Regions from separate parts of the Virgibacillus dokdonensis genome, predicted to be linked through region 1. Evidence: riboswitches for the same ligand, from Rfam matches in the RefSeq annotation. Region 1 holds a riboswitch; each other region holds the start of a gene.

Region 1 (8,368 bases):
TACAACTATCTTTACTTCTTCACCAGTAGGGGTAAATACTGGTTTTTTTAGAATATTAATTTGGAAGTCCTTTTTTTTCACCCCATATTCTGTTGCTGCATGAGGCAAATAAACATTCGCAGCAATTAACATCTGCTCATAATTATGGTAGAAAATCGTTTTAGTTTTATTGATATATTTTTCTGTAATACTATTTCTTCTTAAAAGAGGTAACATGGAACGATCAACAATTTCCTCCCAATTCACATCCTCTTTCATAATGCTTATATGGTCGATAGAAAATTTAAAGTGCTCCAATGAATTGTTCAAATAATCACAAGTTGTTTGATTTACTAAGACGGAACCAATTTTCTTAGAAACAACATCCAAATATTGTGTTGGAACGTAAGGTTGAATTAACTTTACCAGTGAATGCACGAATCTATTACTATCACTTTTCATCTCATTTCGCACCTTACTTCTTAATTCCATCCTACTTTGGCTATCTAAAATTGGTGGAACAATAAAAGTGGTTCGATGATCATTAATTGGAATCGTTGTAAAAATGAAATCAACCTCGTATCCACCTTTTTTAAACTGTCTAACTGCATAAGCACCAATAAAGTCTATTCCTGGAAACATGGATTGTAATGTCACTAATAATAGTTTAGATATGGATGTTCCGCTTGGACATAGCACTACAGCTTTAAAAATGGTTTCTGTCTCTTCTGTTTCATAGATCCAACTTAAGACAATCATGCATAGGTAAACAATTTCTTCTGTAGACATCTCCCTATGAATAATATCTTCAAAAGGTTTAACAGATTTTTTTACTATACGATAGATTTCTTGATATTGAGCTAAAAATTCTTTTGTTAGTGGGTTATTAATTTGAAAACCAAGCAAACTTCGGTAAATAGCAGGTCTCATATGAAGAAGTACTTTATGCTTTAATTCTTTTCTACGATACATATTAATAGCCAAATTCACTTCAATATTGTCAATAAAATGATCCGTTGCTTGAGATACCTCGTCCCCATCTGTAATAAATAGCGCTGACTCTACCATATTGGATGCTAATATTTGTAAGGATAAGTAAAGCAAATCGCTTTGTGTTAAATCATTATAATCCCAAAACATCTGCTGTATTTCAGGAAACTCTACAGTGTTTTTAATATCATAGCTTTCTATTTTAAAGGACCAATTACGATTGAATTTGCTCGCCCTTTTTAAAACAAAGTGAATAATATATGGAAGTTCATCTAATTGTTCATCGGTTAATGTTATACCGATTCTACTCTCTACTCGCTCCAGTCTTTTTTGCAACCGAAATATTTCTGAACTATCTACAAAATTCTTTTCTTCCAACAGTATTCGCCCTGCCGAGGACCGAAGCACGTTTTTCACTGCTGTTACTAATACATTTCTTATTGTAAACTCTGAACCTTTCATAAAATAACCTAACTTGCGAGAATAGTCCACTTCAATTCCTTTTAAACGTAAATTTTCTTTCAGTGGTTTCATATCATTTAATATCGTATTTTTACTCACTAAGCATATGTCTGCTAATTCCAGTAAGGATAAATATTTTTTATCCACTGCTAATGCAATAAGAATCAAATGGTAGCGAATTTCAAATTCATGTTGACTAAATAATTTTTCTCTATCTAGAAAAAATTTCTTATAGCAGATCATCTTACCAACTTCAGACATATAGACTACTTCATCACTTGAAATAATGACATCTTTTTTGAAAGATTGATTCATATCTTTCATTATGTTCATAACTTCATGCTTCGTAAATTGGAACTCGGTTATTAATTCATTGCATCCCACACTTTCTTTCAGTATTAGGTATTTAATAAATCTTCTTTTAACGCCTTCCATCCTTTCACCTCCTTTCCTCTAACAAAAGCGTACCATAAGAAATAAGTCTATTTTCGACAATCTATCACAAAACAATTAAAGCGCTTTCGCTTCTTTTGTGATGAACCTCGTTTTCTTTTCGTTATATTTCCATTCATATAGTCACTGAAATACAAAAACAGTCTAAATATATTCTTAGAAAAACTTGGCTTATCGCCAAGCCTTATGGCGAAAGGCGTAGTTTTTCTTATACTATGAACCTTTACACTTTTATACTTTCCTATAGGGAAATTAAAACAGCGTCAACAAGGCAATCTTACTAAGCCTCGTTAACGCTGTTTCTCTTCAATATCCATTTTATCCTATCATCTACTTCTTTTGTTTTGCGCATCCCTACTTTTTCCAGCACGCTTATGGATGGCAAATTTGTAACCAAGCATTCTGCATGAATTTGCTCTACAGAAGCGAAAGCAAAGGCCCAATCTATAAGCGCTCCAACAGTTTCTGTCGCATATCCTTGATTACGAGCATCATCCATGATTCCATACCCAATTTCTACCGATCGTTCTATACCCGGTTTTCCTTTAAATCCAGCATTACCAATTAAAAGTGTATTCTCTTTATTACAAATCAACCACGGTCCCCAGCCCAATTGACTTTGATCTTCTTGCAACTTTTCTATGTGTTGATAGATATGGTTACCAACACTTTGTTCTCGTTCTAAAACCATGTTTACGTTTTCCTCTGTACAAGGAACTAATAAAAGTCGTTTCGTTTCAATTTTCATGATTCCCTCCAATAACAACAAAAGGAGCTAAATTACGAATATACAAGTTGCATGACTTCATCTATTAGATGATCAGGTTTTTCTTCCGTCAATTGTTCTCTTTTATGACTCCCCCAAGTCACTCCACATGATGAAATAGCAGCAGCTTTAGCCATTTGTAAGTCATATATAGCATCTCCTACCATAACCGTCTCTTCCTTTTTTAAATGATACTGTTCAACGATGTTTAAAATACCGTCAGGATGCGGTTTATAATGAGATACTTTGTCTGATCCTATAATATCATGAAAATAAGTACCTATGTTTAAACTTTGTAGATTCCGTTTTAGTACATCTGTCTTTTTACTTGATAAAACAAATAACAATTTTTCCTCTAAAACCATTTTATGTAACACTTCTGGTATATTCTTAAAAACGGTTAGTAAATCGCTTTCTAACTGTTTATACTGTTCACGGAAAGTTTGCAATAAAAGCTTATACTCATCTTTCAATAACTCTCGATCTGCCATTTTTTTAAAAGATGTTTCAATTGGGATTCCCATATAGTGTTCGATAGTATCCGCAGACGGTATATGTAGTCGTAACGCTTTAAAAGCATTCTGTGTTGCTAATACACTGCATTGCTTTGAATCTGCCAAGGTTCCATCAAAATCAAATATAATATTTTTATAGTTCAATTTGTACACCCCCCTCTTCATCCATAAACCTCAGTTATTTGTTTGCCGTATATTTGTTACTCCCTGGACGTTGCTTTATGTTGTTCCAAGCTTTAATTGCATCTTCCCTACTTTTTCCTTTATTAGCCGGATCTGCAAAAAGTCACGAATAAATTGATTATATTCAAATTGTGGAGCAATCGTTTTCTTGTATGACGGATCTTTCTTTCATTCGCCCTCCTCATACCACGCTTGAACAACATCATGATACGTGTTACCGACATTTTCTTTAAAATAGTTTTGAATATACGTAGAGAAGTGAAAATTCGGGATAATTGTTTTAAAAAAAGCCCGCACATGCTGACTACAACGATGATTTTCCGTAATTACAGTATCTAAGCTTAATTCGTCTTTTGTTTTTGCTTTTTTAGTACCGCTTCTTTTTCGGATTGGCTTTTTTACCTCACCTGTACGCAAGAAAGTTTCAATGCGGTCTGTAAGTTCTAATTTCGATCCCGAAGTACGAATGCCATTTTGCTTACAAAATAATTGTAACTCTTCTTTTAACCAATAGTAGTCTTTGAAAGTTTGTACATGAATATCTTTCGTTAATGCTGGTCTCAATTTTCCATCTCCTAACGATTACATCTATTATAGAACATTCGTTGCTTTATATCCACCCGCTATAACAAATACAATTAGTATTAGAACAAAGACTCGGGGCGCCCGTTTAGCAACGTAGCGAGTGGAGCGAATCAACTGAAGTTTTAGAAATCACGGTGAGGCACGAACCCATGATGACTTATCGTAGGGCGGATTCATGAAGTCGCCTAGTTGCTGGGCGATGGAGCGGGACGTGGCTCATTCGGTTATTTGGTTATCCCATAGCATCAAATTTTTATACTTTCTTATCTCTTGAAAAATAAAGTTGACTTTGTATGACACTATGATATGCTTCAAGTATAGTATTTCTACTAGGGGAGCCCCACTGGCGGCTGAGACAACGACCCTTAGAACCTGATCTGGTTTGTACCAGCGGAGGGAAGTGGAAAACTACTTAACAGCGTTACCTGTTTCATTTTTATATGTATGGACAAAAAGTCCTTTTACACAGATAGGTTGCGTGTATTAAGTATATCCCTTTCTTCCTCGAGCAATGAAAACATGTATGTATGAGGAGGAATTTTTTTATGTCATTTACAGACACATTACGAGAAGTAACCGCAAAGAGTTGGGAGCAAAGTGTAAAACATCCATTTGTAAAAGGGATTGCCAAAGGTGATTTATCCCTAGACATTTTCAAGTATTATATTTTACAAGACATTTATTACTTGAAGCACTATGGAAAAGTCCATGCCTTGGCAGCTACATTAGCTGAAGATTTTCAAGTAACAGCTATGCTAGCTGACAAAGCAAAAGGAACTGCACAAGCAGAGCTAACCGTTCATAAACAGCATGCAGAAATCTTAAACATCACAGATACAGATTGGGATCATTTCAAACCAGCCCCAACTGCTTACGCCTATACATCACACTTATATCGCGCTGTAGCATCTGGAAGCCTAGGTCAAGCTATTGCAGCCATGTTGCCTTGTTATTGGTTATACGCAGATATCGGAAAAACGTACGAAAATGCAAAACCAACCGAAAAAATCTATCAAAATTGGATTGCTACCTATGCAAGTGACTGGTTTCAAGATTCAACCAATGAACAGATTCATTTGCTTAATCAAATTGCATCCGAATCTACGGAGAAGCAAAAAGAAAAGATGAAAGAGCAATTTATCATTGCTAAAGAATACGAGCTTGCCTTCTGGGAGATGTCCTATATAAAGGAAAATTGGTTCTCTGACAGACATTGGCATGAGCTTTCGATGGCTTAAATAAATACAAAATCAGTGAGAGAAACCTATCTTTCACTGATTTTTTAATGTATAGAATTATTCCTCTTCTCCAGAAAATCTGTAAGTTCCAGGTTAATGATTATTTTTTATCATCATGAACATATAGAAAAATTGAACTACAATGGACACAACGAAATTTTTTCTGCATAATAACGATATATCCTAATTTTCAACTTACTACAACATGGATATAGAACAGATAATAATTGTTTATAGCTAGGAATGAATTCACTCTATATCCAGTCAAAACTATATTCTAGCCGAAAATAATTATCTAACATTTATTAATTTTGAAGGAGCGTTAATATGAACACTCTCCCCCTTTTATTAAGAAAACTTGTTACTTCTTACATACTAACTATCTTTATTGCTATCTACTTTGCAATCTTTTATCTATTCCCAATAGAATCAGCTTCCTATTATTTAGAAGTGGACTTTTTAGGGTGGACTTTCATTTATAGCATTTATATTTTTCCTGTACTGCTTTTATATGGAAGTCCTATTTCAATTATAGTAGAGCTCATTCATAAAAAAGGCATCTTTAAAAATAGATGGCTTTACATTCTATTACATAGTTTATTTGGAGGATTTTTCGGTATTATTGTGGTGACTCTTGACTCTTTTCTTTTTAATTGGTTATTCATTTTATTTGGCGCATTTCTGGCATTATTATACGCTGTGATTGATCGCATTCTCTATATAAAAATAAAAAGCAAAAAAGCAATTTGGATTAGTCTATCGTTTCCAGTTATTATATTAGCATTCATGTGGGGTGGTTTTCAATTTGCATCAGAGCCTCTCCCTCCATTTACTGCAGAAGATGCTATAAAATTTGCCTCAGAAGGAGATGAAATGCTAGCAAAATTCCCACAAAAAGAAGGTATTTCTAAAGTGAAAATTGACGGATACCATATAATTCAAGAAACAAAAGCTGAAATTATTGATGATGATACTTATATCCTATATTTTTTTGAAACATGGAGTAAAAATAGTGAAAGCGATTCATTTTCTGTTTCCTATAAGATAGACCGTAATTCTTCAACTTTGCACAACTCAGATTGGAACTATAGCCGTCCATTTGAATATTAAGTCTATCTAGTTTGGTAAATTTAAAGCGTTGGAAAACAGATTTTTTCTAAGAGGACAATAGATAAAGTGAACCTCAATGAGTGGTTTTCTCATCCCCCACTGATGTTAGTACCGCAAGGGTATCACCTAAAGGCAACTGAACGAATCGGGGATTTGGGTGCTGTTATCTCCCACTTAGACTTGATCAACTCACATCTCCAATTTTTGAAGTGGGAGGCTTACAGCACCTTATACCCGGATAAAAACCCTGGCTGCACCATTTTCTAAATTATTTGAGATAAACGAAAGGATTGCATAATTGCACCTTGTAATGAAATACTTTTTTATAAACTGTTAATTAGTTGCTCCGTTGTCCGTATCGTGGCAAATTCACCATGCAATGTAGCCAGAGATACATTATGTATAGTTTCTGCATCATAATATCTATTATTTTGATCTTTCAATCCAAATGCTGCAGTAGCATCTGAAATCAGATATGTATCAAACCCTAAATTACCACTCATTCTTGCAGTCGTTGATACACAATGCGGTGTAGTCAATCCCGTAATTACAACGGTTGATACTTCATTTGCTTTTAATTGTTCTTCTAAGTTAGTACCAATAAAACTACTGTTTACTTTTTTTGTAATGATAACTTCCCCCTCGATTGGTTCAACTATTTCTTTGATAGCAAAGCCTTTATTCGCCATATGAAATACGGAATGAGGATTATCAGACGTGTGTTGTATGTGAATTACTATCCACTTCTTTTCTCTCCATAATTGTAGTATTTTTCTCATATTATCTTCTGCATCTTGATTATTTCTCTCGCCCCATTTTTTATCATCAAAAGCCTTTTGTACATCGACCAAAAGTAAAGCTTTTTTCTTTTCACACATAAATTTCTCTCCTCCTAATGTTTTATCTACCATTTTTATTCTTATTTTAAATAAAAATTTTACATATTTTACAAAAAAAGATAATTAAAACGACTAGGTAGTGTAGCTACTTTTGAATATCTTCTTGTACATCATTAGGACAATTAAACTGTCGGTTGGGTTTCTATTATTCATTGTACTTCCCCTTCCTTATCTACTTTTAGCCTAATATAATTATTTCAAAATTGCTATCTTTTTTGTAAAAATCTAGGCAGAGTACCTTTATTGCCATAGATGGATCCCTTTATGGTTTAATTTGCAATATCCCCCACCGGCATTCTCCTAACTTATACTTATTGAATACAATAATAAAAACACCCAACAGTTAGTTTAATATCACGCTAACTTCAGGGTGTCCTCATCTATATTGTTACTTTATCATGTAAGAATTCAAGCAAAAGTAAAATGAAATGAACCTATGCACATTCCTTTAAAATACAAATTCCATATTGCTTTAGTTCCTTATGGATCACAGGACTATCAGCTATACCTTGACAATAACTGTATTCTAAGAAAACGGCATACATACTGTTCCATGCAGCCTCTAATTCGGTAAGTAAATCCTTTTGTTCCGTAGTAGTTAACGCTGCTTGTAATTGCTTGAAAATGTCATCAGCATGATCTTCTTCTTTTTTTAAATTTGAGTTTGTTAAAGCATTACGGTAGGCAACTTGGTGAATGCGCTCAACAAAAACGATGTTATTAAATGCCTTTCGTAATATATGCTGCTTAGCATCTTCTGTTTCTTTTTCGTCCGTAAACATATATCCTTCTTGTTCATCACACAGCATTTCTTCTGTTTGCTTCACGTGAAAGAAATTATACATGTCGTTCCATTCATTTACCGAATTAAAACAACCCGATGTTTCTTGAAAAACAGTCAAAGTGCTCGCTTTCATATTGCATCCCTCCATCAAAGTTAAGTTACCTTATTCCTGGCACATGCCTTCTACCGTCATAGATTTTGCATAATTCCAAAAATTATTCATTTGAAAAGTAATTTAGAGAATTATACAATATTTCACCTCACTATAATTAAATTTTCAAAATTAATCTGTACAATTATACTAACATATGTTCGTTTTTTTGCACAGTTAAACCTCTTAAGATATGAAAGCTTTTTTACCTATACCCACCTTCGTTCATAGGTGGATTTGTTCATCCTTTCAT
Region 2 (8,368 bases), on a different contig from region 1:
TGCAGCTTCTTCCAAAGATAAATTCTAAAATTTCAGATGGAGAAGTTCTTTTTAATGGAGAAAATTTGGTACAAAAGTCCGAAAAGGAAATGAACCAAATTCGTGGTAAAGATATTGCAATGATTTTCCAAGAACCAATGACAGCTTTAAATCCCGTTTTTTCAATTGGATGGCAAATGCGCGAGATTTTATTTAATCATTTAGACATTTCTAAGCAGGAAGCAAATCATAAAGCAATTGATTTGTTAAAACAAGTGGGGATATCACGTCCAGAAAAAATTCTTAATGAATATCCTCACCAATTGTCTGGTGGAATGCGTCAGCGTGTAGTCATCGCTATGGCAATTGCTTTACAACCGAAGCTTTTAATTGCAGATGAACCTACTACAGCATTAGATGTAACCATTCAGGCGCAAATACTAGAGTTACTTAAAGATATCCAAAACAAAGTGAATATGGCCATAATGCTTATTACCCATGATTTAGGTGTTGTAGCAGAAATGGCTGACAGAGTCATTGTCATGTATGCTGGTAAAATTGTGGAAGAGGCTAGTGTTGTAGATCTATTTACGCAACCAAAACACCCATACACACAGTCATTACTAGATAGCATACCTAAAATGGACCAGACAAAGGACAAATTAAACACTATTGATGGTGTTGTACCTTCATTGGAAAGCATGCCTGAAGTAGGGTGTCGCTTTACAGATAGATGCCCAAAGGCTTTTGGAGATTGTCCACTTGTAACACCACAACTTGCTAAAGTGGATGATGATCACTATGCACGCTGCCTCTTATATAACGAGTGTTATCCAAAAGAAACATCCTATGCTAAGGAGGTAGAAAACGTATGATGCAAACTGCCGAAGTAAAGAAAAAAGATTTAACACAAAAGGATATACTTTTAGAAGTCCGAAATTTAAAAAAATATTATCCCATTCATACTGGATTTTTCAAACGAAAAACAGGTGATGTGAAAGCAGTAGATGATATTTCCCTTACACTTAGAAAAGGAGAGACGTTCGGTCTTGTTGGTGAATCAGGTTGCGGAAAATCTACCGCAGGACGCACCATTTTAAGGCTCACAGATGCTACTGATGGAAATATTTTCTTTGAAGGGGAAAACATTACTAAAGTAAGCGGTTCCAAACTTCGGAAAGCGAGACAGGATTATCAAATGGTTTTTCAAGATCCATATGCTTCATTAAATCCGAAAATGATGGTTGGCCATTTAGTAGATGAGCCTATTCGTAATTATAGAAATAAATCACATAAAGACTTAAAACCCGAAGTACAACACCTATTAAAACGCGTCGGTCTACGTGAAGAAGATTATTATAAATACCCACATGAATTTTCTGGGGGACAACGACAACGGATTGGAATAGCACGAGCACTTGCTTTAAACCCTAAATTAATTGTTGCAGATGAACCAGTTAGTGCACTTGATGTCTCCATCCAATCACAAGTATTAAACCTTTTAAAAGAACTGCAAGAAGAGTTTGATTTAACATATTTATTCATTGCCCATGACTTAAGTGTTGTCAAACATATGAGTGATCAAATCGGCGTCATGTATTTAGGTAAAATGGTGGAAGTTGGAGATAATGAATCCATTTATAGAGAACCATTGCATCCTTATACACAAGCACTCATTTCTGCCATTCCTGAACCGAATCCACTAATAAAGAAGGAGCGCATTATCTTAAAAGGCGATGTTCCAAATCCACAAAACCCGCCAAGGGGATGCGTTTTTCATACGAGATGTCCAATGGCAATGGAGAAATGTAAAGAATTTGTACCTCAATTAAAGGAGGTGAGGCCTAACCACCAGGTCGCATGTCTTTTATATGAGAACCAATAATAAAACCATTTAAGGGGGAGTCATTGTTGAAAAAGAAAGTTTGGTTGTTTTTATTCATTTTCCTTTCGTTCACTTTATTTTTAGCAGCATGTGCAGATAACACGTCGGAGAAAGGCAATGCTGAAGGAGACGATAAAACAGAAGAAGCAGAAGGGTCTGACGATGATGCTAAAGAAGAAGGAGAGCCTAAAAAAGGTGGCACTGTAACATTTGCTTTTACGCAACCGTTTCAAGGCTTGTTGGAGCGTGGATTATACGAAGGAGAAGATGATGACAAAATTTTAAGGTTTGTAACGGATAGCTTAGTCGATACGAATGATGAATTACAACCTGAACCTGGTATGGCGGATTTTGAGGTAGACGAAGATAATAATACCGTCACTTTCACGCTAAAAGATGGTATTACATGGCATGACGGGGAGCCACTGACTACCGAGGACATTGCCTATTCCTATGAAGTTATTGCTCACAAAGATTACGAGGGAATGCGCTACACAAATGTCAATATGATTGAAGGTGCAGAAGCATATAACAAAGGAGAAGCAGACAGCATTTCCGGCATTGAAATTGTTGATGAAAAAACAATCGTATTAACGTTAACAGACGTTGCGCCAAATACAATTACAAATCTATGGACCTATCCAATGCCAAAGCACCATTATGATGGGATAGAAGTAGCTGATTTACCAGAATCAGACGCTGTACGTAAAAACCCAATTGGTACTGGACCATTCAAGGTAACAAACGTTGTACCAGGTGAAATGGTAGAAATGGAAAAGTATGCAGATTATTGGCAAGGGGAACCATACTTGGATGGCGTCGTTTATAAAGTTATTGATGCTTCCGTAGCAACTGGATCCCTTAAGAATGGAGAGATCGATATTATGCAAGCTCCAAGTAGCCAATACCCGGAAATAAAAGAATTAGATAACGTAGAAGCAATTGAGGAACCAGCACTGGGCTTTAACTATATCGGCTTTAAATTGGGGCATTGGGATGCTGAAGAAGGCGTTAACGTAATGGATAATAAGAAGTTCCAAAACAAACAACTTCGTAAAGCAATGGCTTATGCAATCGACGTGCAAGGAATTCTCGATTCCTTTTCCAATGGTCTTGGTGAGGTAATTGGAGCACCAGTACCTCCTGTCAGCTGGGCATATGCGGATCAAGCAGAACTAGAAGATTACAGTTATGACCCTGAAAAAGCGAAAGAACTATTAGATGAAGCTGGTTACGTGGATACTAATGAGGATGGTTGGCGTGAGAACCCAGACGGAGAAGAGTTTACAGTAAACTTCGATACGATGTCAGGTTCAGATATTTCTGAGCCACGTGCTCAATACATTTTACAGAATTGGCAAGATGTTGGAATTAATGCGAAATTAAACGGTGGTCTAAAAGAATTTAATTTATTCTATGATGTCCTGGAAAAAGATGAGGAATCGGTGGAAACATTTATGGGCGCTTGGGGGCTTGCTTCTGACCCAGATCCAACTGGTTTGTGGAAATCAGATAGCGTATCAAACTTTGCTCGTTGGGTGAATGAAGAGTCAGATGAGTTAATTGAAAAAGGACTTAGCGATGAAGCTTTTGATCAAGAATACCGTAAAGATGTATATGCTGAATGGCAAAAATTGATTAACGATGAATTGCCAAACATTTTCCTATACGCACCAGTGGACGTCTATGCAGTGAACAAACGTCTACAAAATGTTCACACCAATTCCTTTACAGCTCAGCAAGACACACATTTATGGTGGGTAACAAACGCTGATGAAGAATAGACTATAAAACTAATAAATAAGGGGAAAATAATATGCTCATATACACTTTACGAAGAATAGCCATCATGATCCCCATTATTTTCCTGGTCTCTGTAGTGGTATTTTTCCTGGCAAACCTTATGCCAGGAGATGCCCTTACAGGGAGGATTGATCCATTAAATACAGATCCAGCTTATATTGAAGAAATGCGGGAGAAGCTTGGCTATAACGATCCCATTTATGTGCAGTATTTAAACTGGATTAGTGGATTTTTTCAAGGGGATTTTGGACAATCCTTCGTGCATAAAATGCCCGCTTCAGAATTAATATTATCGCGACTGCCTAATACCATATTATTAGCCGTCGTAGCCATGATTATTACATACATAGTTTCCTTTTTAATGGGGAGATACGCAGGCCGCCATCCCTACACATTAGGCGACTATGGTGTACAAGTATTAAATTATTTAGCACTTGCCATGCCGAGTTTTGTAGCAGCCTTATTGTTTATTTACTTTGTTTCCTTTCAATTAGGATGGCTTCCAGCGACTGGAAGTATTGGTTCGGGGGTAGATCCTGGAACATGGGAATATATTATTAGTAAAGTAGAACATGCTATCTTACCGTCATTATGTCTTGGTTTATTACCCATTGCTAGCTATACGCAATTTTTACGTAATGACATGATTGAAAGTTCTCAAAAAGATTTTGTACGTATGGCACGTGCAAAAGGAACGCCAGAAAGGAAAATATATAATAAACATATTTTACGTAATTCTGTTATTCCTATCGTTACATTATTAGGATTTGATTTAGCTGGTATTATTGGCGGTTCTGTTATTATTGAAACCATTTTCACATACCCAGGGGTAGGGCAATTATTTGTAGATTCCATTAATAATCGAGATTACACCGTCGTTATGGCAGTTACAATGCTACTAACCGTAATGACACTTATCGGAAATCTACTAGCTGATATTTTCTATGCTTTAGTAGATCCTAGAATACGATTAGATTAGTGGAGGAGGTAGATTAAATGGAACCATCAACAAACCAAACCGTTCAGCTGGCCCCTCCAAAGAAGAAAAGCTTATCACAATGGGGAATTGCTCGTAAAAAGTTTGTCCGAAATATTCCTGCGATGGCAAGTCTTATTTTCCTGTTCGTTGTAACAGCATTATCGATGTCAGCTTCACTTTTATCAGACATTGATCCGAGCCGTATTAACCCAAGACTCGTTGAAGTGCCGCCTTCTGCTGAACATTGGCTTGGAGCAGATTCTGCTGGAAGAGATATTGTCACCATGCTGCTATACGGTGGGCGGACGTCACTATTAATTGGTTTTTCTTGTATGACCATTATTATAACCATTGCGACAATAATAGGAACCATTTCAGGGTATTACGGTAACATAGTAGACAGCATTCTCATGCGATTTACCGATTTCATGATGAACTTCCCATTTCTCATTTTTGTTATCGTATTACAAGCAATCTTTGTTGACAGTGGAGTGTTAGCATTAATTCTTGTTATCAGCTTGCTTAGCTGGACAGGGGCTGCAAGGGTAATTCGAAGCAAGGTAATGTCGGAAAAAGAAAATGAATATGTGTTGAGTGCTATATCCATTGGAACAAGGCCTTCTAAAGTTATGATTAAACATATATTACCTAACGTCATGTCAACGATTATCGTTCAAGCAACGCTGTTATTAGCAGCGATGATCGTGGCGGAGACAGGACTTAGTTACCTTGGATTTGGGGTTCCTGTCGGTACACCAAGCTGGGGCAATATGCTACAAGCAGCACGCGATCCTGGCACGTTTGAAAATCTGTGGTGGATTTGGCTACCACCAGGTTTATTAATTACATTAACTATTTTATCCATCAACTTTATCGGTGAAGGGTTTAAGGACGCTTTCAATCCGAAATCAAAAAAATAATGCATGAAGCGAGCCTGAGCTTGTTTAATAAGCTCAGGCTCTACCTATGTCAGATTTATTTTTGGAGTATATTTTTTATTTGTTGTATCTTGCTGCGATCCAGTTTATATGCGAATGAATCGTTCCTTCTAGCGCCAGAACCAAAGTGGAATGCATGGGGTTTCACTTGCTCGTATACATCAGCAAAGGTTGCTGGCTTTAAACCATGCCCCACCATCATATTTACATGTGTATCCGCAGCCAAATGAATCAATCGTTGTAGCTGCGGAATTGCATCAGGTGCTTTATAGTTACCTCCTGCAGTTAACACTGTCGTTATTTGCTTATATTGTGCCAAGCATGCTAACGCTTCTTCTTGGTCACGAGCAAAATCAAACGCCCGATGAAAAGTTACTTCTAAATCATCAGCCACATCTAATAGCTGTTTCAACACTTCCTCATCAACTGTTTTTTCAGCAGTCAATGCCCCTATAACGATACCGTTTGCACCCATCTTTTTAATCAGATCTATATCTTCCTTCATCGTGTCTATATCGTATTTGTTGTATACAAATGATTGACTATGCGGACGAACCATGACATTTATAGGCAGATGGACAGCTTCAACCGCTTTTTTTAGTAAACCGTAACTTGGTGTAAGCCCTATTTCTGCCATCGCAGGGCTAAGTTCAATCCGATCTGCTCCATACTGCTCTGCTTCTATCACATCCGTTAAGTTCGTAGCAATAACTTCTAAAAGCATGAACAACCCTCTCCTTTACACACAATACCCTTATCCTACCTGATGAGAGCGCCTTTTAATAGACCAAAAAGATGCAAATAACCTACTACTATCCTCACTTCCTTTGCCTAAATCTACCATCTATGCTTTAATGGCAATACATAGTGTTATTATATATCTCACTAGGGGAGCAATTTTATTGCTGAGAAAGGAAACTTGACCCTTTGAACCTGATCTAGTTTGTACTAGCGTAGGGAAGTGACAACTTGCATGAATAGTAATAATCAGGCAATCACTTCCCCATTCTATTTACATCGTAGAATGGGGATTATTATTTTCTCCAGATGCAAGTACGTCTTATCCTGAACTACAAAGGTTTGTTGTTTCCACATCTTCTCTAGCATTAAAATAATTTCAATTATCGAGAGGAGAATATAGTATTATGCAACAACTATTTACAGATCGTTTATGGAAAAAGGTAGAGCCAATTTGGAAATCCTATTTGGAGCATCCGTTTGTAAAAGGGTTAGGAGAAGGTTGGCTTGATAAGGAAAAGTTCAAGCACTGGATGAAGCAAGACTATGTTTATTTAATAGAATATTCTCGCTTGTTTGCACTAGGAAGCGCGAAAGCACATGATTTATCAACAATGACAACGTTTGCCAATTTACTTCATGGAACCTTGCATATGGAAATGGATTTACATCGTAACTATGCAAGCAAGTTTGGCATAACTGCTGATGAATTAGAAGAAACAGAAGCGGCGGCAACAACGACTGCATACACAAGTTATATGCTAAATGTGGCACAACAAGGTGGCATAGAAAATACAGTCGCCGCCGTACTCGCTTGTGCTTGGAGTTATAATTACATTGGCAAAGCATTGGCAGCCTGGCCAAACGCCTTGGAACATGAATTTTATGGCAATTGGGTACAAATGTATTCCTCCGAAGATTTTACAGCACTGGCTAACGATTGCATTGATTTAATTAATACAATTGCGGAAGATAAACCAGAACACGAGTTAACCATCTTGGAAGATATCGTTGTGAAAACGAGCTATTTTGAATATATGTTCTGGGACATGGCAGAACATCAAGCCATGTGGCCTGTCCCTGTTGCTGCCCAAAACTTATAATTCTTTGCAAATCTTTATCCGTTGAAATGACTATTAAAAGCAATAAACTAAAAAAGCAATAATTATTTTGGACCAATATCAGGCGGCATGATCTACAGATTTTTAACTTCATAAAAAACCGCCCTAAAAATGTAAAGCTCATCATTTAAAAGCTACGGCTATCACCATAAAGACTTGGTGACATGTCGTAGCTTTCTTTATTCCTTAGGTAGAACGATACAATAGCTTGCTAACAGCCTATTATAACCTATAGATTTCGAAAGGATATATATACCAGATAGATATGATACAACATTGTTACACAGATAATTTATAATGAAAGAGAGGGAGGTTTGCCCAATGGTTCGAATACTAATCGTTGAAGATGAAAAACCAATATCTGACTTAATAAAAATGAGTCTCGGAGATGCAGGATATGAATGTTTCTGTGCCTATGATGGAGAACAAGCTGCTGATATGATTGAAGCAAATCATTTTGATTTAGCAATTTTAGATATTATGCTCCCCAAAATTAATGGCTATGATTTACTAGAATATATCCAGCCTTACGATATACCAGTCATATTTTTAACTGCCAAATCAGATGTAACGGATAAAGTAAAAGGGTTAAAGCTTGGAGCGGAAGACTACCTAACGAAACCTTTTGAAATCGTAGAATTACTAGCCCGAGTGGAAACTGTTTTACGCAGATATGATAAAAACAAACAATTTATAGAATTGTTTGATATAAAAATAGATACGCTTTCCAGAGTCGTAACCAAATCAGGAAAAACTGTTAATCTAACAGCGAAAGAGTACGACTTATTATTATTATTTATCAACAATAAAAATATTGCTCTATTTCGGAGTAACATCTCTATGAAAGTATGGGGAGAAGATTTTGTCGGCGAAAGCAGGACGATTGACCTGCACGTACAACGTATGCGACAAAAGCTTGGTTTAA
Region 3 (8,368 bases), 2.7 Mb from region 1:
AGGCGATTTCGTGAAGTCGCCTAGTTGCTGGGCGCTGGAGCCGGACGTGGCTAAATAACTTAGTTAGTTTATCCACAGCTGCAAAATTTTATAATTTCCCACTAGCGTTGCATAAAAAGTAATGCTTCAAGTCAAGCGTTAATTTTCCATTTGAGACATAGGTAACAGAATTTTCTGATATATGTTATTTGTACACAATGAAAAAAAGACAACAGGCATGAGAGGTAGCCCTTCATCCATTTTTTGAATAGTATATACTTTTAAACGAATGGATCGTATGTTAAATCATCTAAGTGTAACACGTCTCCTGTCTCATATTGTGCTAGGGTCTCTGCAAAAATTCGCTCATTGTCCCACCTTCGTCGTCCACTGGACTCTCGCTCTGGTTCTTTACGCACTTTCAAAATAAAGGTTGCCATGGATTGATCGTAACCATCCTTTATCCAACGCAACATTTCCAGCAAGGTTCCTTTGAAACCTATTTTATTTTTCATTAGGATGATCAGGCAAAAGGTAATCATTGCAAGATAGACTTGATTATAAACGGCATTTTCACTCTTACCATATAATGTTGTAATGACCAAGTGTTGCTTGATCCATTTGAAAAACAACTCTATTTTCCAGCGGTTTCGGTAGATATCGCTGATTTCTTGCGCACTGCGCTTGGCGTCGTTACACACAATCCGAATAGGCTTGCCATTACTATCTGTTGTCTCTATCAATTGTAATGGATGTTTCATGTTTCCGATTGTCACCATGGCATGGCGTGTGATGGGAGAAGATGGATCCACGAGTAACTCTTCCACGACGTGTACCACTGTATTGGCTTTGATACGCGTTGCAAATTTTATTCCTTTTTCCGAATAGGCATCGAACTTCGCAAAGTTGAAGTACCCGCGATCGAATACATGAAGCACATCTAACTGATAAACAATTAATTCATCCAGCTGTGTCTCATCCGCTGGTCGGGCTGGCGTTAGAATCATCTTATCTAGCGAGAGCGTATCATTGCACAACCTAATTGAAGTGTGCATTTTAATCCCGGCTTTTGTTTCTCGAAAATCAGCCCATTCATAGCCACTAAGACACATGGAAATAGTCGATGAATCAATCAAATGCAGCTGAAGCAATGCCTTTCCTGCTTTCACAGGTCCTAGTGTATACTGTACCTTTTGAATGAGATGACGAAGAATAGCTTCTGGTATTTCATGTGGGATTTGTCTATTCTTACGCGAGAGTTGTGACTTACTGATACTGTCTATACCTACTAATCGCTGCACCGTTTTTTTGCGTGAAACAGACTGACTGATTACTGCAAGATTTTCTGATTTTTTAAGTTGTGCGTAAATAAATAAGCGAATATAGGCAATGGTATCTAGCTTTTTCACATACTTGTCTACCCCTTCTATATCAATCATTTTTTGAATAACTTTTGTATCTAATGGATGAATGTATTCCTTGAATACCATTTTTATGGTATGATTGTCCATGAAAGACTCCTTATAATTTGGGATTTGGACAGGACTACCATTCCCTTATTATAAGGTTTTTTTATGCGTTTTTGTATTGATAATTCCTATTATTCTTAGTATTGACACAAGGTGTTTTTTCTTGACTACTTTATAAAAAATTTATGCAACGCTAGTGATAATTTCCTAGACCACAAAAAAGACTGCTTTCGTGAAGAAGGCAGTCTTTACCAAATAGACTATGTATGTTGTACTCTCTGGTTTTGACTGCACTTCCCCACGCTAGTATTATCCAGATCGGGTAATAAGGGTCAGAAATTATCCTCTCAGCCATCTAAAATAGCTCCCCTAGTGCAAATAGTTATGCGGTTTTATAGTTTGTTATAGTGAATTATAGTATAGAACGTCAAAGTTCACAACCAATTCGTTTGAAGCTTATAACTAAATTGCACAGTAAATACCATTTCCCTATCGAAAATAGCAGTATATATGCTTTTGTTTAAATTTGTTTTCGAAAAGGTTATTCGGTCCATTTCATACTAAATAGTATATGGAGATTCGAAAAATATATGTTGATTGTGAAATTGCACAGTTGTTTGTGCTTTAGCTTTATTTCAAGTTGTTAAGTTCAGTTTAAAAACTCGTTTAATTCGAAATAATTATTTAATTAAGATAATATGTTGAATATACAGATTGGAGAGACCTAACTGAAGGAAGGAAAGGGGAATTCGTGCATGTATGATTACATTATTATTGGTGGAGGTATTGTAGGTTTAGCAACTGCATGGCAGCTGAAAACAAAGCATCCGCATTCATCCATTGCCGTATTGGAGAAAGAAGAAGCATGGGCAGCTCATCAAACAGGGAGAAACAGTGGGGTCATTCATAGTGGTATTTATTATAAACCTGGTAGCTTAAAGGCCCAATTAGCGGTGAGGGGTAGAAATTCTATGATTGCATTTTGTCAAAAATATGAGGTGGAGCATGAAGTTTGTGGCAAAATCATTGTAGCTACAAGAAAGCGAGAACTACCGTTTATGGATCAACTGTATCACCGAGGTTGTAAAAATGGTTTACAAATAACAAAATTACAAAGAGAGGAAGTTATTGATCATGAGCCATATGTTCAAGCAGAAGGAGGATTGTATATACCGACAACAGGTATTGTGGATTATCAACAGGTGGCTTATAAATTAGTAGAGTTACTCGCAAACCAAGGAGTTGAGTTGTTTTTAAATACACAAGCACATCAAATGAATGAGAAAGGATTTGAAGTAACGATAGATACGAATCATCAATCTTTGATCGCTAGAAAGGTTATCAATTGTGCGGGATTGCATAGCGACCAATTGGTTAAACAGTCGGGTATTTTAGCGGATGTAAAGATTATCCCTTTTCGTGGGGAGTATTTTACATTAAAAGCAACGAAACATTATGTAGTAAAAAATTTGGTCTATCCAGTACCAGACCCAAAGTATCCATTTTTAGGCGTACATTTGACGAGAGGAATTCATGGTGAAGTGCATGCAGGTCCTAATGCAGTATGGAGTCTTAAAAAAGAAGGATACAATAAGTGGGACATAGATAGGAAAGAAGCACTAGCTACTTTGTTATTTCCAGGATTTTGGCGATTAGCAAAGGCAAATATAAAGGTGGGCGCAATGGAAATGTCGCGTTCTTTGTATAAAGCATTATTTGTAAAAAGTTTGCAGCGTTTTATTCCAGAAATCCAAACAGAAGATGTGATAAAAGCTCCATCTGGTGTACGCGCACAAGCTATGCTTCGAGATGGAACACTACTTGATGACTTTTTTATTATACCCGGAAAAAATGTGCTCCACGTTTGCAATGCACCTTCGCCCGCTGCAACAGCTTCGCTAGAGATTGGTAGGATGATAGCTGAACGGGCATCATTATCATAAGTTTTTTTCGCTATAGGAAAGCTTCATTTTACAATTTTATCACAAGGGGCCGAATTCGGGATCAAGTCCGAAGAGAGGGGGATACGAATGTGTAAAAATACAGAGGTAAAAGTTGTTATCATTGAAGATGATCCCATGGTGCAGGAAGTAAACAAAAAGATGGTAGAAAAAGTAAACGATTTCATCGTTGTCGCTACTGCAAGAGATGGAAAAACAGGTGTCGAGCATTGTCAAATCTATCAGCCCAATCTATATTACTCGATATTTATATGCCTGAACAAGATGGAATTCAAACGATAAAGGCGCTTCGACATCACAATATAAATGTGGAAGTAATTGTCATCTCTGCTGCAGAAGATAGGGAAATGGTTCGCAATATGATGCAGCATGGGGCGTTTGATTATCTTATAAAGCCATTTAAGTATAGTCGTTTAGTAGAGGCATTAAACAAGTATCGAGATTATCATTTTCATTTCTATGGCAACGATAGAGTTGACCAAGAAATGATTGACTTGTGGATCAATAAGCGGTCAGAAGCAAACCATAAAGCGAATGCGCTTCCAAAAGGATTGAATAAGCAAACATTACAGCAAATTACCAACTTATTAGAACGCAAAAATAGTTCTATTTCAGCTGATGAAGCAGCTTCCTGTATAGGAATTTCCCGAGTTACCGCAAGAAGGTATTTAGATTATTTAGAAAAAGGGGGTGCAGTTGAAATTGTCTTACAGTATGGAACTGTAGGCAGACCTGTAAATCGTTATCAGCTCATGCGTAAAGTGAATAAAAACAGCTCTTAATCCATCATATAATTATAGGTTTCACCCTCTTTTTTTAAAAGAATAAGAAAGTATAAAATTTATTGTTGGGTACCGATTTAGCGGAATAGCGACGTCCGGCTCCAGCACCCAGCAACTAGGCGACTTCACAAAATCGCCCTACGATCAGTCACCAGCGGTTCGTGCTAAATAGGAAGGCCGACTAAAAACGGCTTGCCTTAGGGCGTCGGCATATCCCTGTTTTAGTGCCAGGCTTCCTAAAACTTTAGTTGATTTGTTCCAGTCGCTACGTTTCTAAACGGGTTCTTGCGCCTTTGTTCAGTGTAATTAGGAGTAAATATTTTGAACAAAATGTCCAAAACGTACATTATGTTCAAAATATTTATCATTTTACTTGGAAGCGTTATCATTTGAACCATAACAATGGAGGGGGAGAGGAGTTATGCAGAAATATATATTCCTTATTATGGTCATTATAGGGCTGTTTTATTTAGCAGCTTGTAGTGGAGGTGATAAAGCAAATAATCATTCAGCGGCTAGCAATGGAGAGGCACAAGCAATTGTTTTTGGAACAGGTGGCACATCCGGAACCTATTATCCGATAGGAGGTGCTTTGAAGCCAGTTTTTGAAGAAAGTGAATTTGTAAATAATGTAACTGTTGAATCTACAGGTGCCTCTGTTGCTAACGTTCAAAATATGCAGAATGGATTGAATCAAATGAGCATTATCATGAGCGATGTTGGGTTTGATGCAATAGAGGGAACAGGTCAATTTGATGGAAACTCTGTAGATGTGCAAGCACTGGCGGGTATGTATCAAAATGTTGTTCAAATTGTTGCTACTACTGATAGCGGGATTGAGAATGTGGAAGATTTGGAAGGGAAACGTGTTGGTGTTGGTAAAGTAGGATCTGGTGTGGAACAAAGCGCACAGAAGGTACTAGAAGTACTGGGGTTATCCTATGATAATCTTTCTAAAGTTACACATACAGGTTACGCTGATAGTGTACAGGAAATGAAAAATGGAAATTTAGATGCAGCGTTTTTCACTTCTGGTATCCCGAATAGTAATATTACAGATTTAATGCAACAAAATGATGTGGTGTTTGTAGAAATAAAAGCAGATATAGCAAATACTTTGATGGAAAAGTATCCGTTTTATAAATCGTTTACGATCCCAGCGAATGATGAGACGATGTACAATCTAGCGGAGGAAGTGACAACGGTTGGTATTCAGAACTTAATCGCAGTATCTCCTGACTTAAATGAAGATATTGTATATGATTTAACAAAACGCTATTATGATTATTTAGGGAGTGAAGAGATCTCTATTCATGCTTTGAAATATTTAGAGAGAGATCAAATAGCAACGGATTTAGTAGTACCATTGCACCCCGGAGCGAAAAAGTTTTATCAAGAGCAGGGATTGGTAGACTAATGTGAGGATACGTTATGTCCGCCGTGTTTTGCTTATTTTATGTTTCTTGGTTGTCAGTTTTATTGGGATGCTCTTTTTTCCAACGCGAGCCATTGTTGTTTTACAAAATGATGCTATTATTTATGCATTTCCTGAAAGTGAGGGTACGTTTGCGTTGGAATGGGTGCACTCCGTTGAAAAAGAAAAATGGATAGAAAAATTTCGAGTGAATAATTGTCAAATTTTTTTACAATCCACAAAGTTTAAAACGTTTGGAGCAGGGGTGCCTGCAATAACAGAACAAGTAATCAAACAGAAAAACGGCTGGTTAGTTGTAGATTTACATCGAGAAATTGGGAGTGAGCTAGTGGTTCGCACTACAGAAATAAACCATTATAAGTTTATCTTTAAAGGGAAGTATTATCCAATGGCAGCAAGTGATGCTCCTTATGTTATTAAAACGGAACGTGTTCCTTTTTTTGCACTATAGGAAAGTATTTTTGGTGTTTATATTATAAGATAATTGACGGCGTTTTTCGCGATAGATTTAGCGACAAGCCAAGTTCTTCTAATATTTAGTAGTCTGTCCCCAATAAAGAATGGTGAGGTGAAAAAATGAGCGGTGGAGATAAGCTACGGGATTACGAGAGAGAAAGTAACGTACGTACGCATTTACCTAGAGGTGTTCGGATACTATTTGTTGGAATAGCTGTAGCCTTAGGGATTTTTCATCTTTACACATCCTATGCAGGTGCGCTTGTTGATATAAAACAACGTAGTATTCATCTATACACACTAATGATGCTAGCATTTTTATTGTATCCTATAACAAAGAAGAAAAAAAGAAACAAAATACCAATATATGATTATATGTTAGCAGGTGCATCGCTCGTTTTAGGAATCTATATGTTGGTGTCAGCAACTACGATTATTGAGTCAGGCGGGCAAATTAATCATATAGACGTGTATGTAGGAATGGTCGTTATTATCGTATTATTTGAAATAACGAGGAGAGTAACCGGATGGGGGCTAACATTATTAGCTTTCGGTTTTCTTGTTTATGGATTCTATGTCAAACTCTCTATCTACCCTCAATTGACGTGGGACATTATTATAAATGCTTCAAGTGGGATTATATTCCATCTTGTTTACATTACAGAAGGAGTGTTAGGTACTGCGATAGGTGTATCAGCTAGCTATATTATATTATTTATTCTGTTTGGCGCATTTTTAAGCAAATCAGGTATGGGGCAATTATTTAACGATATAGCCATGGCTGTAGCGGGTCATACCAAAGGTGGACCAGCTAAAGTTGCTGTTTTAGCTAGTGGTTTTCTAGGCTCGATTAACGGATCAGCTATTGCAAATGTTGTAACAACAGGCGCCTTTACCATCCCACTTATGAAAAAAGTTGGCTATCATAAAAATTTTGCTGGAGCTGTAGAGTCTGCTTCTAGTGTAGGTGGACAAATTTTGCCGCCAATTATGGGGGCGGCCGCCTTTATTATGGCAGAAAATCTAGGGATTCCGTACACTACTGTCATTCTAGCGGGAATTATTCCAGCATTGCTATTTTATTTTGGAGTTTTATTACAAGTTCATATTAGAGCTTCAAAACTTAAGCTAAAAGGGTTAGACAAAAATGAGTTACCCACTGTGAAGACAGTTTTAATGAAGCGCGGACATCTTTTGATTCCAATGATCATTCTTTTGTATTTATTATTTAGTGGGAAGACACCTTTTTATGCAGCTTTTTGGTCAATTATAGCTACAGTTCTCATTACCGGGACTGGGAGAATGTTATTTATTAGCGGTGCTGTTTCACTTTTTCTCTTGTTTGAACCGCAAATTGTTGCAGTTTTGGTAGGTGCGAGTATACCAGAATTACGTGACAATTGGTTCGAGTTGGGAAGCATTATTATCATTCCATTGGTGATCAATTTGATACGTAAGCAGGCACAAGTAAAAGCGGAAGAAATTCATGTGAGGGATTTTGTAGATGCATTAGAAAATGGTGTTAGAACAACAATTCCAGTAGCCGTAGCATGTGGAGCTGTTGGCATAATTGTAGGTATAAGCTCTTTAACAGGTGTGGCCTTGGAAATTGCAAGTTCTATTGTTAGTATTGGGGATTTGATCCAAAGTCCACTTTTTCAACTGCTTATTACATTATTTTTAACTATGATAGCTTCTATTATATTGGGAATGGGTCTTCCAAGTATACCAACGTATATTATTACGAGTACCATGGCCGCTCCTATTCTGTTACAATTACCATATTTCCGTGAATTGACTGGTGCAGGTGAATCAGCCGTTTTTGTTGCCCACATGTTTGTTTTTTATTTTGGAATATTTGCAAATATTACCCCTCCAGTGGCATTGGCTGCATTTGCAGGTGCAGGAATAAGTGGTGGAGAGCCGATGAGAACAGGGTTTCAAGCAATGAAACTAGCCATAGCAGGTTTTATTGTACCGTTTATGTTTGTTTTTTCTAATCAAATGTTAATGATGGATGCAACTATTGGGAATATATTCGTTATAATGGCGACCTCATTAACAGGGGTATTCTTACTATCTGTAGCTGTAGAAGGTTATTTTAAGCGCCCGCTTGCTTGGTATATTCGAATTATTGCTACGATAGGAGCTTTATTATTAATATATCCAGGATTGTGGACAGATATGGCTGGGCTCGTTGCTTTGCTTTTTGTACTAGTAATAAGTTTAAAGAGGAATAATGGACTCCCGGCGTCAGAAAATGTGAGTTAGAAAGTTTCGATTTAT

The links. Region 1 has a riboswitch for thiamine pyrophosphate ahead of tenA (thiaminase II). Riboswitches for the same ligand answer to the same signal wherever they lie in the genome.
Region 2: it holds a riboswitch for thiamine pyrophosphate, as region 1 does, so the genes downstream of both, tenA (thiaminase II) here and tenA (thiaminase II) in region 1, are expected to answer to the same signal.
Region 3: it holds a riboswitch for thiamine pyrophosphate, as region 1 does, so the genes downstream of both, B2C77_RS03495 (IS4 family transposase) here and tenA (thiaminase II) in region 1, are expected to answer to the same signal.

What each region holds. Positions count from the first base shown of each region.
Region 1 is NZ_LT745763.1:3,094,060-3,102,427, forward strand. It holds gene B2C77_RS16075 (BglG family transcription antiterminator) at 1-1,866, opposite strand, end outside; gene B2C77_RS16080 (GNAT family N-acetyltransferase) at 2,165-2,632, opposite strand; gene B2C77_RS16085 (HAD family hydrolase) at 2,665-3,309, opposite strand; partial or broken gene B2C77_RS16090 (DUF6434 domain-containing protein) at 3,344-3,912, opposite strand; TPP riboswitch at 4,255-4,349, shown strand; gene tenA (thiaminase II) at 4,479-5,171, shown strand; gene B2C77_RS16100 (hypothetical protein) at 5,622-6,281, shown strand; gene B2C77_RS16105 (cysteine hydrolase family protein) at 6,605-7,159, opposite strand; gene B2C77_RS16110 (hypothetical protein) at 7,615-8,097, opposite strand.
Region 2 is NZ_LT745762.1:293,552-301,919, reverse strand. It holds gene B2C77_RS01775 (ABC transporter ATP-binding protein) at 1-854, shown strand, start outside; gene B2C77_RS01770 (ABC transporter ATP-binding protein) at 854-1,864, shown strand; gene opp4A (oligopeptide ABC transporter substrate-binding protein) at 1,891-3,648, shown strand; gene opp4B (oligopeptide ABC transporter permease) at 3,681-4,646, shown strand; gene opp4C (oligopeptide ABC transporter permease) at 4,664-5,566, shown strand; gene B2C77_RS01750 (copper homeostasis protein CutC) at 5,622-6,308, opposite strand; TPP riboswitch at 6,462-6,561, shown strand; gene tenA (thiaminase II) at 6,730-7,425, shown strand; gene B2C77_RS01740 (response regulator transcription factor) at 7,765-8,368, shown strand, end outside.
Region 3 is NZ_LT745763.1:377,026-385,393, forward strand. It holds gene B2C77_RS03495 (IS4 family transposase) at 261-1,490, opposite strand; TPP riboswitch at 1,727-1,829, opposite strand; gene lhgO (L-2-hydroxyglutarate dehydrogenase) at 2,204-3,391, shown strand; gene B2C77_RS21310 (response regulator) at 3,479-3,691, shown strand; gene B2C77_RS03505 (response regulator) at 3,661-4,191, shown strand; gene B2C77_RS03510 (TAXI family TRAP transporter solute-binding subunit) at 4,613-5,608, shown strand; gene B2C77_RS03515 (DUF1850 domain-containing protein) at 5,610-6,077, shown strand; gene B2C77_RS03520 (TRAP transporter permease) at 6,203-8,353, shown strand.